2 regions of the Halomonas sp. ANAO-440 genome follow, and region 2 is predicted to be linked to the other one. Evidence: predicted binding sites of a transcription regulator. Region 2 holds the regulator's gene; the other holds the start of a gene.
What was found. Region 2 encodes sigma-54, which starts transcription at its own class of promoters, with help from an activator protein. Its sites were predicted from a motif close to TGGCACNNNNNTTGCTNT; they were not measured.
Positions count from the first base shown of each region.

Region 1: the regulator sigma-54 is predicted to act here: its motif matches at 4,488-4,505, upstream of KZO25_RS10575 (nitrate reductase).

Region 1 is NZ_JAHXBV010000012.1:70,174-78,689, reverse strand. It holds gene KZO25_RS10590 (AI-2E family transporter) at 1-401, opposite strand, end outside; gene arfA (alternative ribosome rescue factor ArfA) at 464-601, opposite strand; gene cobA (uroporphyrinogen-III C-methyltransferase) at 686-1,477, opposite strand; gene KZO25_RS10575 (nitrate reductase) at 1,557-4,340, opposite strand; gene KZO25_RS10570 (ANTAR domain-containing response regulator) at 4,771-5,370, shown strand; gene KZO25_RS10565 (CmpA/NrtA family ABC transporter substrate-binding protein) at 5,385-6,422, shown strand; gene KZO25_RS10560 (NAD(P)/FAD-dependent oxidoreductase) at 6,690-8,006, shown strand; gene nirB (nitrite reductase large subunit NirB) at 8,003-8,516, shown strand, end outside.
Region 2 is NZ_JAHXBV010000002.1:183,203-191,718, reverse strand. It holds gene KZO25_RS01890 (KdsC family phosphatase) at 1-309, shown strand, start outside; gene lptC (LPS export ABC transporter periplasmic protein LptC) at 314-937, shown strand; gene lptA (lipopolysaccharide transport periplasmic protein LptA) at 934-1,461, shown strand; gene lptB (LPS export ABC transporter ATP-binding protein) at 1,469-2,194, shown strand; gene KZO25_RS01870 (RNA polymerase factor sigma-54) at 2,354-3,772, shown strand; gene hpf (ribosome hibernation-promoting factor, HPF/YfiA family) at 3,882-4,190, shown strand; gene ptsN (PTS IIA-like nitrogen regulatory protein PtsN) at 4,196-4,672, shown strand; gene rapZ (RNase adapter RapZ) at 4,712-5,632, shown strand; gene KZO25_RS01850 (HPr family phosphocarrier protein) at 5,635-5,904, shown strand; gene pmbA (metalloprotease PmbA) at 5,950-7,290, opposite strand; gene yjgA (ribosome biogenesis factor YjgA) at 7,441-7,947, shown strand; gene tldD (metalloprotease TldD) at 8,110-8,516, opposite strand, start outside.

The DNA of each region.
Region 1 (8,516 bases), on a different contig from region 2:
AGCTGTCCCGGCTCCTCCACTTCCTTGAGCGCCGCTTCGATACCCGGCAGCTCCAATAGCGTGACCGCCAGCTCCTGCAGCGCCTCCGGTAGCTGCTGAATCAGCTGCGGCAGCTGCTCCTTCATGGGGGGCCCAATCACAAAACCTAGCACCACGGACAGAAGCAGGATCAGGACAAAGGCGAGGGAAAGCGTCCAGAAGCGCGACAGCGGCAGGTAGCGAGCCACAAGCTGGGAGACACCATCGATGGAAACCGCCACGAGTATGCCGGCGAACACCAGCAGCAAAACATCGATCAGTTGACCAGCAAAGTAAAGCAGGATCGCCACCAGAGCGACCAGCCCCACCGCGATCAGTACCCTGCGCGTAAACAGTGAGAGATTACCCAGCCCATCATCCATGTCAGCTCCCTGCTGTAGGTGTCAGGCATCCTGCCCTGATGGAAGTATCGCGAAACAGCCGCTCAAGCCGCTTGGCGATACTCCCGCCCCTTGCGGGAGTAGCTCCCCTTGCCCTTCTTGGGCTTCTGCTGTTGCGTGCGGAACATCGGCGTACGCAGCTGTGCCTTCAGCGCGTTGTCACGAATCCTGACTTTCTTCATCATCATCTCCGGTTGAGTGGCACGCCCGCCTGACCAGACCAAGCGTGGCCCGATCAAGCATGGCACACCCCTGAGACTAGCAGATCAGGAGGATGTTTCGTTCAGCGACTTTGCCGCCGCGGGGCTGCTGGCGACCAGGCTCACCACGCTGCCAACCACGATCAGGCAGGGCGAAGGCAAGGGCTGCGCCGCCAGTTTCGCCGGCATATCCGCCAAGGTGCCGGTGAGCGCCTGCTGGTCGGCATGGCTGGCGTTGGCGACCAGCATGATCGGCCAGTTATCGGGCAGCCCTGCCAGGCGCAAACCGGAACAGATGGTTTCCACCTTGGAGAGGCCCATATAGAAGATAAGGGTCTCGTCCCGCCGGGCCAGATCGCCCCAGTCGGGCTCGCCACCCTCGCGGCACAGTTGGGCGGTGATGAAGCGCACCTGCTGGGCGTGGCCGCGATCGGTCAGCGGGATACCCATGCCGGCGGCGGCGGCCGACGCCGCCGTGATACCGGGTACGATCTCGGCGGGCACATTGGCCTCGGCCAGGGCGGCAAGCTCTTCACCCATGCGCCCGAAGATGCCGGGGTCGCCGCCTTTCAGGCGTACCACCGACTTATCCTGCCCCGCCAGCTTGACCATCAGCTCACCGATCTCGGCCTGAGGCACGCTGTGATGACCCCGCGCCTTGCCCACATAGTAGCGTTCTCGTCCGGGGGGAATCAGCGACAGTACCTCATCGCCGATCAGGCGGTCGTAGACGATGGCGTCGGCCTGCTGCAGCAGACGGGCGGCCTTCAGCGTCAATAGCTCCACGTCGCCGCTCCCGGCACCCACCAGGTAGACACGCCCCGGCTGGCAACCGCCGCGCAGCGCCAGGGAGGGCATGCTGCCACACTCCCTGGCGTCTCCCAGGCAGCGGAAAGAGCGACCGAGGCCAAAGCGTGCCAAACCCGCGTTCAAGGCATCACGCGATAGTAACGTTTTCAGACTTCGGCTCAGCGCTCGCATGGGCCCTCTCCTCGTCGGCACCTTCTTGGGCATTTCCTTCCGCTCTTGCTTCTTCAATCAGGGACTTCAACTCGGGAATGCAACTGCCACACTGGGTGCCGCAGGCCAATCGGGCACCCAGCGCCTCGACGCTGTCGTCACCACTGCGAATGGCATGGCGAATGGTACTCTGGCCCACCTGATGGCAACTGCACACGACAGGTCCGCTGTCGGCGGCACCATCGTCACAGCCGGCCAGCAGCCGCCGCTGCCGCGCCGCATCCAGGCGTTCACCCCGCGCGGCCTCCTGGAAACGCTCATCGAGCCAGGCAATGCCGGGCAGCTCGCCGGGGGGGCCTACCATCAACCACCAGCGCAGCTTGCCATCGGCGATGCCCGCCGCACGCAGGCGACCATCGCCCGGGTCCTCGCACCACAGCGTCGGCGCCACCGGTAGATGCTCGGCCAGCCAGGCCTGCCAGTCGGGCATGTCATTACCGCTCTTGCCGCCTGCCAACTGCCAGCGCTGACAGTCGGATAGCGGTATACGAGCCCAGTAGCGCGAGCTGTCGCACCATGCCGCATCCAGCGTCAGGTCGTCGGCTACTATCAGCGTAGCTTGCCAGCTCGGCGCCAGCGGCGCTATCGACACGGCCCCGTGCTTCGATTCCGGCTGACCGGAAACAGGATCGCAATGGGGCGCCAGCAGGCTGCCCATGCGGGCGGCGCCGCTGAACCGGCCGGTCCAGTGCATGGGCACGAACACTTCGCCACGCCGCTGCGCCTTGGATACCCGCACGCGCCCCACATAGTCCCCACCCGCTCCCTCCAGCCGCGCCAGCGCCTTGTCATCGATACCGTAGTGGTGCGCATCGTCGGGATGGAGCTCGATGAAGGGTTCGCTGCGGTGGTTCATCAGCCGTGGCGCACGGCCGGTGCGGGTCATGGTGTGCCACTGATCGCGCACCCTGCCGGTATTGAGCCTCAGCGGACGAGCCTCGCTCAGGGCCTGCTCTGGCCCCCGTGGGTGTACCGCAATCAGTCGCGCCTTGCCATCCGGGGTGGCAAAGCGCCCATCCTCGAACAGCCTCGCCGTGCCGCTCGGCGCACCCCGCGTCACCGGCCACTGGATCGGCGCCAGGGCATCATAGGCGTCGCGGTCGAGCCCGGTCAGGCCGGAGATATCGAACAGCCGGCGGCCCTCGCCGGGGCCTTCACCATTCTCGAAGCCGGAGAGCCGGGCATGCTCGTCGAAGATCTCGCTGGGGTGTTCATAGGCAAAGGCTTCGCCGAAACCGAGTCGCCTGGCCACCTCGCCGATGATCCACCAGTCGTGACGGGCCTCTCCCGGTGGCGGCAGCAGCCCGCGCTGGCGGGAGATACGCCGCTCGGAGTTGGTCACGGTGCCATCCTTCTCGGACCAGCTCGAGGCCGGCAGCACGATATCGGCAAAGGGGAGCAAATCGGTGTCGGCCATGCATTCGGAGACGATCACCAGCGGGCACTTGGCCAGTGCCGCACGCACGCGGTTGGCATCCGGCAGGCTCACCACCGGGTTGGTGGCCATGATCCACACCGCCTGAACCTCGCCCCGCTCGATGGCCTCGAACAGCTCCACCGCCTTGTGGCCTGGCGCGTCGGGCAGGGTGGGCTCCAGCGATTCTGTCGTCCAGAAGCGTGTGACCCGTTCGAGGGCGTCCGGCGTGTGGTAGTCCATGTGCGCCGCCAGCTGGTTGGCCAACCCGCCCACTTCGCGGCCGCCCATGGCGTTGGGCTGGCCGGTAATCGAGAAGGGCCCCGCCCCCGGCAGGCCGATCTTGCCGCCGGCCAGATGGCAATTGATGATGGCGTTGCACTTGTCGGTGCCGCTGGAGGACTGGTTGACGCCCTGGGAGTAGAGCGTCACCACGTGGAGGTGGCTTGAGAACCAGTAGAAGAAGGTTTCCAGCCGCTCCGGGTCCACATCGCAGTCGGCGGCAATGGCCTCCAGCGAGGTGTCGTCCTCGCGGGCCGCCGCCAGGGCCTCCTCCATGCCCTGGGTATGGTTGTCCAGGTAGACCCGGTCCAGCTTGGAACGGTCGTCCATCCAGGCCAGCAGGCCATTGAACAGCCGCGCATCGCTGCCGGGAGCGAGGCCGAGATAGAGGTCGGCGATCTCGCAGCTGTCAGTGACCCTGGGGTCGATCACCACGACACGCATCAGCGGATTGATCTGCTTGGCCGCCTTGATGCGCTGATACAGCACCGGATGGTTCCAGGCCAGGTTCGATCCCACCAGTACCACCAGCTCCGCCTCCTCCAGGTCCTCGTAGTTGCAGGGCACGGCGTCGGCGCCGAAGGCGCGCTTGTAGGCCGCCACCGCCGAGGCCATGCAGAGCCGCGAGTTGGTGTCCAGGTGCGGCGTCCCCAGGAAGCCCTTGAACAGCTTGTTGGCGACGTAATAGTCCTCGGTGAGCAGCTGACCCGAGAGGTAGGCCGCCACGGCATGGTAGCCATGGTCGCGGCGTGTGGCCTGAAGCCTGTCGGCCACGGCATCCAGTGCCGTGTCCCAGTCCACCTCCACGCCGTCGACCCGGGGACGCGTCAGCCGGCCATGCTCACCCAGGGTCTCGTGCAGCGCCGAACCCTTGACGCAGAGCCGCCCGAAATTCGCCGGATGCGTGCTGTCACCGCTGACGCCGATGATGCGCTCGCCGTCGACTTCCGCCTGCACGCCGCAGCCAACACCGCAGTAGGGGCAAGTGGTTAGAGCCTGGTGCATGACGATCTCCTGTAACGCATGTTCGCAAAATGCAAACGCCCACCCGCCGACTCTTTAGAAGAGACGGCGGGTGGGCGTCGTTGCCGATGAAGCGCGGTGGGCGCCTCTTGCTGCTTTGCCCAGCGTTGAGCATTTTCTATACAGGATGAAGCAATCTTTGTGCCAGGCGAACGGCATCTGCCAGTATTCCGGCTCCCTGATGGCCTTCTATCGTTCCTGACATCGAGCCACTGCCCCAGGATCTCTCACCCCAACTGCCATGCTGCACCACGGTAGTGCCGAAACGCCGCGCATCGGGCCGGATAATCGCAAGACACACCGCCAGGCCGTCAAGACCCGGCCCGCAGGACTTGGCGTGCCGCGGAGTTGCAATATCTGGAATGTATCTTGCATCGCAGCGTAGAGATGCAACGTGACTAGCGAGACTGCCATGCCCCCACCGCTGAATGTGCTGCTGGTTGATGATGAAGTCGTGCGCGCGGCCATGGTCGAGGAGGCCCTGGTCGCCGATGGACACCGTGTGGTCTGCCGCCTGACAAGCCCAGCCAGCCTCAACGAGATGGTCGCCCGGCACCAGCCCGACGTGGTGATCATCGACATGGAATCCCCCGACCGCGACACCCTGGACAGCATGGCGCTGCTCAACCGCGAGAACCCGCGCCCGGTGGTCTTCTTCGCCGACCAGCACGACCCGGACATCCTCCAGGCCGCCCTCAAGGTCGGCGTCAGCGCCTACGTGGTCGACGGCCTGATTCCCGGCCGGGTCAAGGCGATCATCGAGGTGGCGATTGCCCGCTTCGATGCCTTCCAGTCCATGCGCCGCGAACTGGAGAAGACCCGCAACCAGCTCACCGAGCGCAAGCGCATCGAACGCGCCAAGGGGCTGTTGATGAAGCATCAGGACTGCGACGAGGAGCAGGCCTATCGCATGCTGCGCAAGCTCGCCATGGACCGCAGCCAGCGTATTGCCGAGGTGGCCGACAGCGTCATCGATATCCTGGAACGCCTGAACACGCGCTCGCCTGACTGAACAGAGGTCTATTCATGAATCCGCAGGACATGCACACCACACCCGAGCTGAATCACCTGACCCTGGGCTTCGTGCCGCTGCTGGATGCCGCCCTGCTGGTCATCGCCCGTGAACGGGGCTTCTTTTCCGAACAGGGGGTCGAGGTATCGCTGTCACGGGAGAACGCCTGGTCGACCCTGCGCGACAAGGTGGCCGCCGGGCTGCTCGATGGCGCCCAGATGCTCTCGCCCATGCCGCTGGCCATGAGTCTCGGGCTGGAGCGGGCGCCCTGCGACGCCCTGGCGCCGATCACCCTGAGCCGCAACGGCAATGCCATCGTGCTGTCGGAATCCCTCTGCCAGCAGAGCGGTGCCGCCCTGGGCAGCGACCCGGCCGACAGCGCACGCGCCGTCGGCGCCTGGCTCGGTCAGCACAGCGGCCCTCATCGCCCGCGGCTGGCCATGGTCTACCCCTTCTCGTGCCAGCACTACCTGCTGCGGGAGTGGCTGAGTCTGGGCGGCATCGATCCCGACCGCGACGTGGAACTGATCGTCCTGCCGCCCCCGCGCATGGTGGCGGCCCTCAGCGAAGGCCAGATCGACGGCTTCTGCGCCGGCGAACCCTGGGGCAGCCTGGCCGCGCACCAGGGTGTCGGCCAGCTCGTGGCCAGCGGTGTACAGCTATGGCCCGACCACCCCGAGAAGGTATTGGGCGTGACCCGATCCTGGGCTCACCACTACCCCGCCACGCTTGCCGCCCTGACCCGGGCGCTGGTGGCGGCCAGCGACTGGCTCGCCGACTCTCCCGACAACCGCCACCAGGCGCTGGAGTGGCTCGCCCTGCCGCCCTACCTGGACCGCTCGGTGAGCCATCTCGACACCCTGCCCCTGGACGTCACTCCGATTCACCAGCGGCTGTTCGGCCCCGGGATCCTGCGCCCCGACGTGGACGCCATAGGTCGGATTGCCGAACAGCTGGACCGCTCCCTGCGTCACCTGGATCGTGCCCTGGACATCCCGACGCTCCACGAGTGCTACGCCCCTGTGCATTTCGATGCTGCCATGCACCAGTGACGTGCAGGCGGCCGACCTGAAACGGCTGAGCGCCGGACACCCCTTCTGGAAAGGCATTCCCAAGAGTATGAAATAAAACAATAAAACTGACATCAAGAGAATCTTGGCCAGCTTCTTGATTGGTACTCATCAACTACGCGATCAATGGCGGTCGCTCTCGAACAGTAGCAACGGGCGAAGACGCTCCAGCACACCCCAGGCGGGGTCGTGATGGAGCGTCTTCTTTTTGTGCCGCTGCTTTCTTACCCGCTTCGGAGGTGTCACTACATGCACCCACAGTCCGCACTCCAGTCGGTCACGCTCGAGCATCTCGTGATCATCGGCAACGGGATGGCTGGCCACCGGCTGGTTGAAGCCCTGGCCAAGCGGCCGGCCCTGTCACTGCGTATCACCGTGATCGGCGAGGAGCCGCAGCCAGCCTACAACCGTATCCTGCTCTCGCCGCTACTGGCCGGCGAGATGGAGCGCGACGCGCTGACGCTGCGCGATGCCGACTGGTATGCCGAACAGCGGATCGACCTGGTTCTCGGTGAGCGGGTCACCAACATCGACCGCCAATCGCGCCGCCTGACCACCGACGCCGGTCGCACCCTCGACTATGACCGCCTGGTGCTGGCCACCGGCTCACGCCCGGCGATGCCGCCCATTCCCGGGCTGGAACTAGCCGGCGTCCACGTCTTTCGCGACCTGAACGATGCCGACGCCCTGACACGTGCCGCGCAAGCCGGCGGCAGTGCCGTGGTGATCGGCGGCGGCCTGCTGGGCCTGGAAGCCGCCGAAGGCCTGCGGAAACAGGGCCAAGCCAAGCGCGGCATGAACGTGAGCCTGATCCAGCGTGACGACCGGCTGATGAACCGTCAGCTGGACATCACCGCCGCCCGGTTGCTCGAAGCCGAGCTCTGCAGCCGCGGCCTCGACATCCATACCGATGCCGGCCTGGACCACCTGACCGGAGACGACCAGGGCCATGTCACCGGCGCCATGCTGAGCGACGGACAGTGGCTCCCGGCCGAGTGCGTGGTGGTGGCCATTGGCATCACGCCCAACAAGGAGCTGGGCCAGGCGGCCCGGCTCGAGGTCAACCGCGCCATCGTCGTCGACGAGACCCTCACCACCTCCGACCCGGCCATCCACGCCCTGGGCGAATGCTGCGAATTCCAGGGCAATACCTTCGGCCTGGTGGAACCCATCTGGAAGCAGGTCGAGGTCCTGGCCGCGCATCTGGCCGGCGAGCCGACGGCAGGCTACGTGGAGACGCCCTGTGCCACCAAGCTCAAGGTGAGCGGCGTATCGCTCTACGCCTTCGGCCCCACCGAGGCGGAACCCGACCACGACGTGCTCACTTACCGCGACCCGCTGCAGGGCGACTATCGCCGCCTGCTGCTGTGCGACGGGCGCATCGTCGGTGCCGTTCTCTACGGCGATACCGCCATGGGGCCCTGGTACTTCGAACACTCGCTGGCCGGCACCGACCTCGGCCCCTGCCGTCAGGCCCTGCTGCTGGGCGCCGCCGATGCCGACGCCCTGCTTCACGAACACGCCAATCCAGACTCTCCGGAACGCCCCGTCAAGGAGGCCGCATGAACACGCCTAACGCCACCAAATCCCAGTTGATCGTCATCGGTAACGGCATGGTCGGCCACCACCTGGTCGAGCAACTGGTCGAACATGGCGCCACCGAGCACTACGAAATCACCGTGTTCGGCGAAGAGCGCCACCTGGCCTACGACCGGGTTCACCTCTCCGAGTATTTCAGCGGCCGCGACGCCGACTCGCTGGCCCTCTCCACCGCCGAGTACTACGCCGAGCACGGCATTGCTCTTCGCTTGCACGAGGCGGTCACCGCCATCGACCGCGACAAGAGCGAGGTGACGACACCCCAGGGCCGCTACGCCTACGACCGCCTGGTGCTGGCCACCGGCTCCTATCCCTTCGTGCCGCCGATCCCCGGCAACGACCGGGAAGGCTGCCTGGTCTACCGTACCCTGGAGGATCTCGACGCCATTCGCGCCATGGCCGAAACCGCCAATACCGGCGTGGTGGTGGGCGGCGGCCTGCTCGGCCTGGAAGCCGCCAACGCCCTGCGCGGCCTCA
Region 2 (8,516 bases):
GGCATCGACCACGTCTTCCAGAGCTGTGAGGACAAGCTGGCCACCTTGCGCGAACTCTGCCGACGCAAGAACCTCTCTCTGGAGCAGGTCGCCTATTGCGGCGACGATCTTCCCGACCTGGCCGCCATCCAGCGGGCCGGCATTGGGATCACCGTCCCTGGAGCCCCTCCCTACATTCACGCCCTGGCCGACTGGGTCACTTTACGCAGCGGTGGCCACGGGGCCGTTCGCGAGATCTGCGATACCCTGCTCGAAGCCCAGGGACACCGAGACGCCCTGGTCGACACCTATCTTCACGTCCAGCACTGACCCCATGCTGCCCAAGCGCCTGCCCCGCCCCTCGTTTCGACTATGGCTCCTGCTGATCCTGATTGGCCTGGGAGCACTGCTGGCGTGGCTAGCGCCCTGGCAGACTCCCGCTCCCGGCCCGGTGCCCACCGACGAGGCCGGCGAACCTGACTACTACCTCGAAGAAGCCAGGCTGACGCGATTCGACGCCCAGGGCCGTGCCCACCAGCGCCTGGACAGCCCGCGCCTGGTGCATACTCCTCACGATGATGTCACCCGAGCGGTAACCCCGGTGGCCCACTTGATCGATCGAGAGGGTAGGCGCTGGATTGCCAACGGCGACGAAGGGCGACTTGGCCCCGGGGGCAATCCACTGACACTGACCGGCAACGCCCGACTGTTCGCCCCCGAGGAACGCTGGCAGCTCGACACAGAAATATTGCACTTCGACGCCAATGTCGGGCACGCCTGGAGCGACACCCCGGCACTGCTCCAGCAGCCCCCCCAACACATGCGCGGCGACCGCTTCGATGCCTGGATCCATGACAACCGGTCACGTTTGACCGACAATGTTCGCGGCCACCACCCCCCGGAGCGCGCCCAGCAGGGCCAGGCCGAAGCCATCGAACCAGAGGATGTCACGCCATGAAGCAATTCAAGTTCCCAACCGCCCGCATGCTAATCGCCCTGGCGCTGGTTGGCATGGCGTGGGGAAGCGGCCCGGTCCTGGCCCAGCAGCGAGACGCCGACCAACCTATCGAAGTCGAGGCCGACCAGCTCGATCTCGACGACACCGCCGGCACCGCCGTCTATACCGGTGACGTGGACATTCGCCAGGGGACCATGCAACTGACCGGCAACCGGGTCGAGATCCGCCGCAACCAGGCTGGCGAACTGACTCGCGCCATCGCCACCGGCGAGCGCGCCTATATCGAGCAGCAGCCCGACCCGGACGAACCCGTGGTGCGTGGCTGGGGGCGAACCATCATCTATCATGTCGCCGAGCGCCGCGTCGAACTGATCGACAGGGCCGAGCTGCATCAGCGGGGCGATACCTTCGATGGCGGCTATCTGGAGTACTTCCTCGATCGCCGCGTGGTTCAGGCTCGTGCCGAGAGCGAAGGTGTCGAAGGGCGCCAGCGGATTCGCATGACCCTGCAACCGGAGCGCTGACGTGGTAATGAAGACCCTGAGAGCCACTCACCTGGCCAAGAGCTACAAGCGTCGCCGTGTGGTACACGACATCAGCCTCTCCATCGAGCAGGGCAGCATCGTCGGCCTTCTCGGCCCCAACGGTGCCGGCAAGACCACTTCGTTCTACATGATCGTTGGCCTGGTCCGCGCCGACGCCGGTGAAGTGCATATCGACGACCTGGACCTGAGCGGGTCGGCCATGCATGAGCGAGCCCGCGCCGGCATTGGCTACCTTCCCCAGGAAGCCTCGATCTTTCGCAAGCTCTCGGTGGCGGATAACATCATGGCCATTCTCGAGACGCGCAAGGACCTGGACCGACGAGGCCGTCATGCGCGCTTGGAAGAGCTGCTGGAAGACTTTCATGTTACCCATATCCGCAACAATCTCGGCATGAGCCTGTCTGGCGGCGAACGGCGACGGGTGGAGATCGCCAGGGCGCTGGCCACCGAGCCGGCCTTCATCCTGCTCGATGAGCCTTTCGCTGGCGTGGATCCTATTTCCGTTGGTGAAATCAAAGGCATCATCCGTCAGCTCAAGGCGCGTGATATCGGCGTCCTGATCACCGACCACAACGTGCGCGAGACATTGGATATCTGCAATACCGCCTACATCGTCGGAGACGGGCAGATCATTGCGGAAGGTGATGCCAATGCCATTCTCGCCAACCGCAGGGTGCGTGAGGTCTATCTCGGCGAGGACTTCCGTCTCTAAACCTGGCGACTCGAATCAACACAACTGCCTGCTGTCAATATAAACATGCATATTCGGCACGGAAATTGCGGATGGCATGCTTATTGCACTCAAACCACTTGCAAGTCGAACCATTGGGGGCTAGGGTGGTTTTTTTCGGCAGATGAGCCCCCTATTCTCATGGCCATGAAAGCATCCTTGCAACTCCGTGTCGGCACTCAGCTGACCATGACGCCCCAACTGCAGCAGGCGATTGCGCTGCTGCAGCTCTCGACGCTCGATCTGCGTCAGGAGATCCAGCAGGCGCTGGAAACCAACCCCATGCTGGAACTCGACGACGGCTTCGGCGAACAGACCGCCGAAGCGGTCCAAGACGACGATTGGGCCAGCGAAATTCCCTCTGAACTTTCCACCGACAGCGACTGGTCTGACACCTACCCCGACCATGGCGCCAGCTCGGGCAGCGGCGAAGGACCTGATTTTGAACGCCAGGCCGCCGGGCAGAGCCTGGCCAGCCACCTGATCTGGCAGCTCGCGATGACCGATCTCAGCGAGCGCCAGCGCCAGATCGCCGAGAGCCTGATCGATGCCGTGGACGGCACCGGCTACCTGGCGCAGCCGCTGGAAGAGATTCGCGACGGGCTTCGCCAGCAGGGCCTCGAGGGCCTGCCAACCCGGGAGGTCGAGCAGGTGCTGCTGCGTCTGCAGCAATTCGAACCTACCGGTGTCTTTGCCCGGGACCTGCGTGAATGCCTGATGCTGCAGCTCGCGGCACTACCCGACGACACCCCGCTGCTCCCCCAGGCCAGGCGCCTCGTCCGCCAGTTCCTCGAAGCCCTGGCCAGCGACGATCGCCGACTGCTCAAGCGCCGCCTGGGGCTGGACGATGAGGCCCTGGAGGAGGTGATCGGTCTGATTCGCTCGCTGGACCCGCGCCCGGGCAGCGAGTTCGCCGAGGTGAGTGGCAATTACATCACCCCCGACCTGCTCGCTCGCCATGACGAGCGCGGCTGGCGTGTCGAGCTCAACGCCGACGCCCTGCCAAGACTGCGCATCCAGCCCGATTACGTGGCCCTGGTAAGGCGCGCCGACAAGAGCCAGGACAACCAGTTTCTCAAGGATCACCTTCAGGAGGCGCGCTGGCTGATGAAGAGCCTGGCCAGCCGGAACGACACCCTGCTGCGGGTCGGCCGCGAGATCATGGCCCGCCAGCTCGACTTTCTCGAGCAGGGGGAGGAGGCCATGCGGCCACTGATACTGGCTGATATTGCCCAGGCCGTGGATATGCATGAGTCGACCATCTCTCGCGTAACGACCCAGAAATTCATCCACACGCCGCGCGGCGTGTTCGAACTCAAGTTCTTCTTCTCCAGCCATGTCGGCGGCGGAGAAGGCGAAGGCGACGCCTATTCCAGCACCGCGATCCGTGCCCGGATCCGCAAGCTGGTACAGGACGAGCCGCCCCGCAAGCCGCTGTCGGACAGTCGCCTGGTCGATCTGCTGGCCGAGGACGGCATCCGCGTTGCGCGGCGAACCGTCGCCAAGTACCGGGAAGCGTTGGGCATACCCTCCTCAAGCGAGCGCAAGCGATTTCGCTGACCCCAGCCCGCTCTCTTGACCCTTCGCAGGAAACCGGAAAGGGAGGGGTTTGCAGGGCCTCAAAAAGGGTTACAATCGAGGCACCACCCGAAGGACGAAGGAGCCTGTCATGCAAGTCAATATTACCGGCCACCATGTGGAACTGACCGATGCCCTGCGTGACTACGTCAGCGAAAAACTGACCCGCGTGCAGCGCCACTACGACAACATCACCAACGTCCAGGTCACGCTTTCGGTAGAGAAGGAGCGTCAACTGGCCGCCTGCACCCTGCATGCTGCCGGCGCCGACCTTCATGCCGAGGCCACCGATCCCGACATGTACGCCGCTATTGACGCACTGACCGACAAGCTCGACCGTCAACTGGTCAAACACAAGGAAAAAGCCCAGGCCCGCGCCCAGGGCGCCGGCATTCGCTGATTGCCATGACACTGGAAACCATTCTGCCGCCGGAGCGCGCCTTGTTCGGCGTCCCCGGTGGCAGCAAGAAACGGGTGCTGGAATTCTTCAGCACCTTCATCGCACAGAACACGCCGAGCCTCGACAGCCAGGAAGTCTTTGCCCGCCTGATCGGCAGAGAACGCCTCGGTAGCACGGGCATCGGCAATGGGGTGGCCATTCCTCACGCCAGGAGCCCCCACTGTCACAGTCCGGTCGCGGCCTTCCTCCAGCTGGCGGAGCCTATCGATTTCGACGCCATCGACGGAGAGCCGGTCGACCTGGTCTTCGTACTGCTGGTCCCGGAAGAGGCGGACGATACACATCTGGCGCTACTCAGCCAGGTGGCCAGCATCATGAACGATGTCGACACTCGAGTGGCACTGCGCAAGAGCAACAGCCAACGTGAGCTCCACGAGCGGCTCATTGAAGCCATTCGACGACAGACGCCGACGCCGCTCTGACCTTCCCGGGCCGCCCGGCCAGCCAACCAGGAGACCCGCATGCAGCTCGTGATCATCAGTGGCCGTTCCGGCTCCGGCAAGTCGATCGCACTGCAGGCGCTCGAAGACCTGGGCTACTACGCCATCGACAACTTTCCAGCGATGCTGCTGGGATCGCTGGTGGAAGAACTGCCCAGCGGACCGTCCGGACAATCCTCCATTGCTGTCAGCATCGACTCACGCAACCTCCCCCATGCCCTGGAGCGCTTCCCCCGTCTGCTCGAGGAGCTGCGCGCCCGCAAGATCGATTGCCAGGTAATATACCTCACCACAGATGCAAGAATTCTGATCGAGCGATACTCGGCCACACGGCGACGCCATCCGATGACGCGTGGCAGCGACATGACGCTGGGAGAGGCAATCGAGTCGGAAGACGCCACCCTGAGCGACATTCGCAATCTGGCCGACTTGATCATCGACACTTCCCGGCTTTCGGTCCATGACCTGCGAGGCCGCATCACCGACCAGGTTGCCAGCCATCGGCCCGATCAGTTGACGCTTACCGTCGAGTCCTTCGGCTTCAAGGGAGGGGTGCCCCTTGATGCGGATATCGTCTTTGATGCCCGCTGCCTGCCAAACCCCTACTGGGACCCGCGGCTGCGTTCCGCCACCGGCCGCGAGCCCAGCATCGTTGAGTTCCTGGAGCAGTATCCGCTGGTGGGGGAGATGCTTGACGACATCATCGGCTGGATCGAGCGCTGGCTCCCCGCCTATCGCAGCAGCCACAGAAGCTATCTCACCGTCGCCATCGGCTGCACCGGTGGACAGCATCGCTCGGTATACCTTGCCGAACGGCTGGCACACCACCTGGCCCAGCTGCAGCCTGACGTTCGCCTGCGCCACCGGGAGCTCGGCATACACACGCCGGTCTCCCCCTCACCACAGGACGCTCCGGGAAAGCCTGAACGCAAGGAGTCGTAAGCGTGGCCAGCCGCAAGCTAACACTGACCAACAAGCGTGGCCTGCACGCCAGAGCGGCCACCAAGCTGGTGCAGTGCTGCCAACCCTACCAGGCACGCGTCACTGTCAGCCGTGGCGGCCAGGATGCCGACGCCTGCAATATCATGTCACTGCTGATGCTCGGCGCCCCGTGCGGCACCGAGCTGACGGTGAGCGCCGAGGGAGAGGACGCCGAACAGGTCCTCGATGCGTTGGAGACCCTGTTCGATGCCCGCTTCGAAGAGGATGCCTAAGCACCCCTCCCCCTGGACGTGACACAGCGCCCCTGATGGCCCGCCTCAGCCTCCAGCGATGGTCATCTCATCGATCAGCCAGCTGCCGGAATGGATACTGCCACGGGTGTCGATATCGCTGCCGGCCGCGGCCAGCCCCTTGAACATCGCTTCCATATTCGAAGCGATGGTGAACTCCTCCACCGGGTGCTGGATTTCCCCGTTCTCCACCCAGAAGCCGGCAGCGCCCCGGGAATAATCGCCGGTGACGCCATTGACCCCCTGCCCCATCAGCTCGGTGACGAGCACCCCGCGGCCCATGCGCGCCAGCAGTTCGTCGCGGGTTGCCAGCGGAGCGTCGATACGCAGGTTCCGCGCACCGCCGGCGTTGCCGGTGGTTTGCATGCCGAGACGCCGGGCGCTGTAGGCGGACAGCATGTAGCTGGCCAGTTGCCCATTCTCGATGAAAACGTTGTCACGGGTCTGGACCCCGTCATTGTCGAAGGGGGAGCTGGCCATGCCGCCCCTCTCCATGGGCCGCTCATAGAGGGAGAACCAGGCCGGGAAGAGCCCGTCGCCCAAGCGGTCGCAGAGAAAGGAGGCCTGCCGGTACAGCGAGCCCCCGGCGATCGCACTCATGAGATGGCCAATCAGGCCACTGGCCACCGTGGCATCGAACAGCACCGGCAGGCGCCCGGTATCAGGCCGCCGGGAGCCCATGCGGCGCAGTGTCTTCTCCGCCGCCGAACGTCCGACAGCCTCGGGTGCCAGCAGATCCCGCGGATCGCGGGCACTGGTATAGTCGTAGTCGCGCTGCATGCCCCCTTCATCCTCGGCGATCAGCATGCAGGAGAGCGAGTGGCGGCTGCCGCACTGGCTGCCCAGGAAGCCGTGGCTGTTGGCATAGACCCGCACCCCTTCCCCACTGGAGAGCGAGGCCCCTTCGGACTGGCGTATCCCCGGCTGGCTCCTGCCGGCAGCCTCGCAGGCCAAGGCCAGGTCGATGGCCTGCTCGGTGGTCAACGCCCATGGGTGGTGCACGTCCAGATCGGGGAGCTCCGTCGCCATCAGCGCGGCATCCGCCAGCCCCGCCGCGGGATCCTCGCCGGTGTAACGGGCGATGGCCACGGCCTTTTCCACGACCGCGCGTATCGACTCATCGCTGGCATCCGTCGAGGAGGCACTGCCCTTGCGTCCCCCCTGATAGACGGTCACCGCGATGCCCTGGTCGCGGGACAGCTCGACGGTTTCCACTTCGCCCTCACGCACGCTGATGCCGATTCCCTGGTCGACGCTGGCACCCACTTCGCAGGCGTCGGCGCCCAGGCGTCGTGCCAGTGCCAGTGCCTGCTCGGCACGGGACGTCAGCAGCGGCTGTTGAGCGGCGGCATCGAAAGCCTGTGTCATCTGTCTCTCCCTCATTCACCGGCCCGGCCGGCATTCGAACGTGTCAGTATCCCGCCATGCGCTGGCGGGCTGGTATACTGTGTCGCATTGATCCCACCGGGGCGATCAAGCTCACGATACTGTTGACCCTTCACACTAGTTGGTAACGGCATGTCCCAGGAAGTCCCTTCACAGCCAGACGAGCGGCCCAGCAAGTCACAGCTCAAGCGCGAGATGCACAAGCTGCAGGCGCTGGGCGAACAGATCATCGCCATGACGCCAGCGGAGCGGTCACGGTTCCCGCTCTCCGACGACCTGCTGGCGGCGGTGGAGGAGACCTCGCGCATCCGCTCCCATGAAGGGCGTCGCCGCCATATGCAGTACGTCGGCAAGCTCATGCGCGGCGAGGACCTCGACGCCATCCAGGCGGTGTTCGATTCCATCGAGCAGGAGTCCCGCCATCGCGACCTGGCCTTCCACCGCCTCGAGAAGTGGCGTGACCGCCTCATCGAGGAGGGCGACGACGCCGTCGAAACCTTCATTGCCGACTATCCCGATGTCGACCGCCAGGCCCTGCGCCAGCTGATTCGCAACGCTCGTCGCGAGCGTGAGCAGGACAAGCCCCCCACCAGCTCGCGTCGGCTGTTCCGGCTGATCCGCGATACGGCGGGGCTCTAGCAGCCCCGGCAACACCGCCGGGAGGCCTGCGGCCTCCAGTCGCGACGGGAACCGGCGCTCCTACAGCGAAGACTCATAGACAAGTCTCTCTTGGAGCGCTCGGCCTGGCGCAGCCGGCCGTCCACAACGCATCTCACCCAGCCTGCGACAAGCCGCCTATGTTCAGGAAGCAGTGCCGCCGATAGTGAGCTCGTCCAGCTTGAGCGTCGGCTGGCCCACGCCCACCGGCACCCCCTGCCCGTCCTTGCCACAGACGCCGATCCCGGTATCCAGCTCCAGGTCGTGGCCGATCATCGAGACCCGCCCCATGGCCTCCGGGCCGTTGCCGATCAGCGTCGCACCCTTGACCGGCGCGGTGATGCGGCCGTCCTCGATCAGGTAGGCTTCGCTTGCCGAGAAGACGAACTTGCCCGAGGTGATATCCACCTGCCCACCACCGAAGCTGACGGCATAGATGCCGCGCCTGACGCTCTTGATGATATCGGCCGGCTCGTCCTGGCCGGCCAGCATGTAAGTGTTGGTCATGCGCGGCATCGGCATATGGGCGAAGGATTCGCGACGGGCGTTGC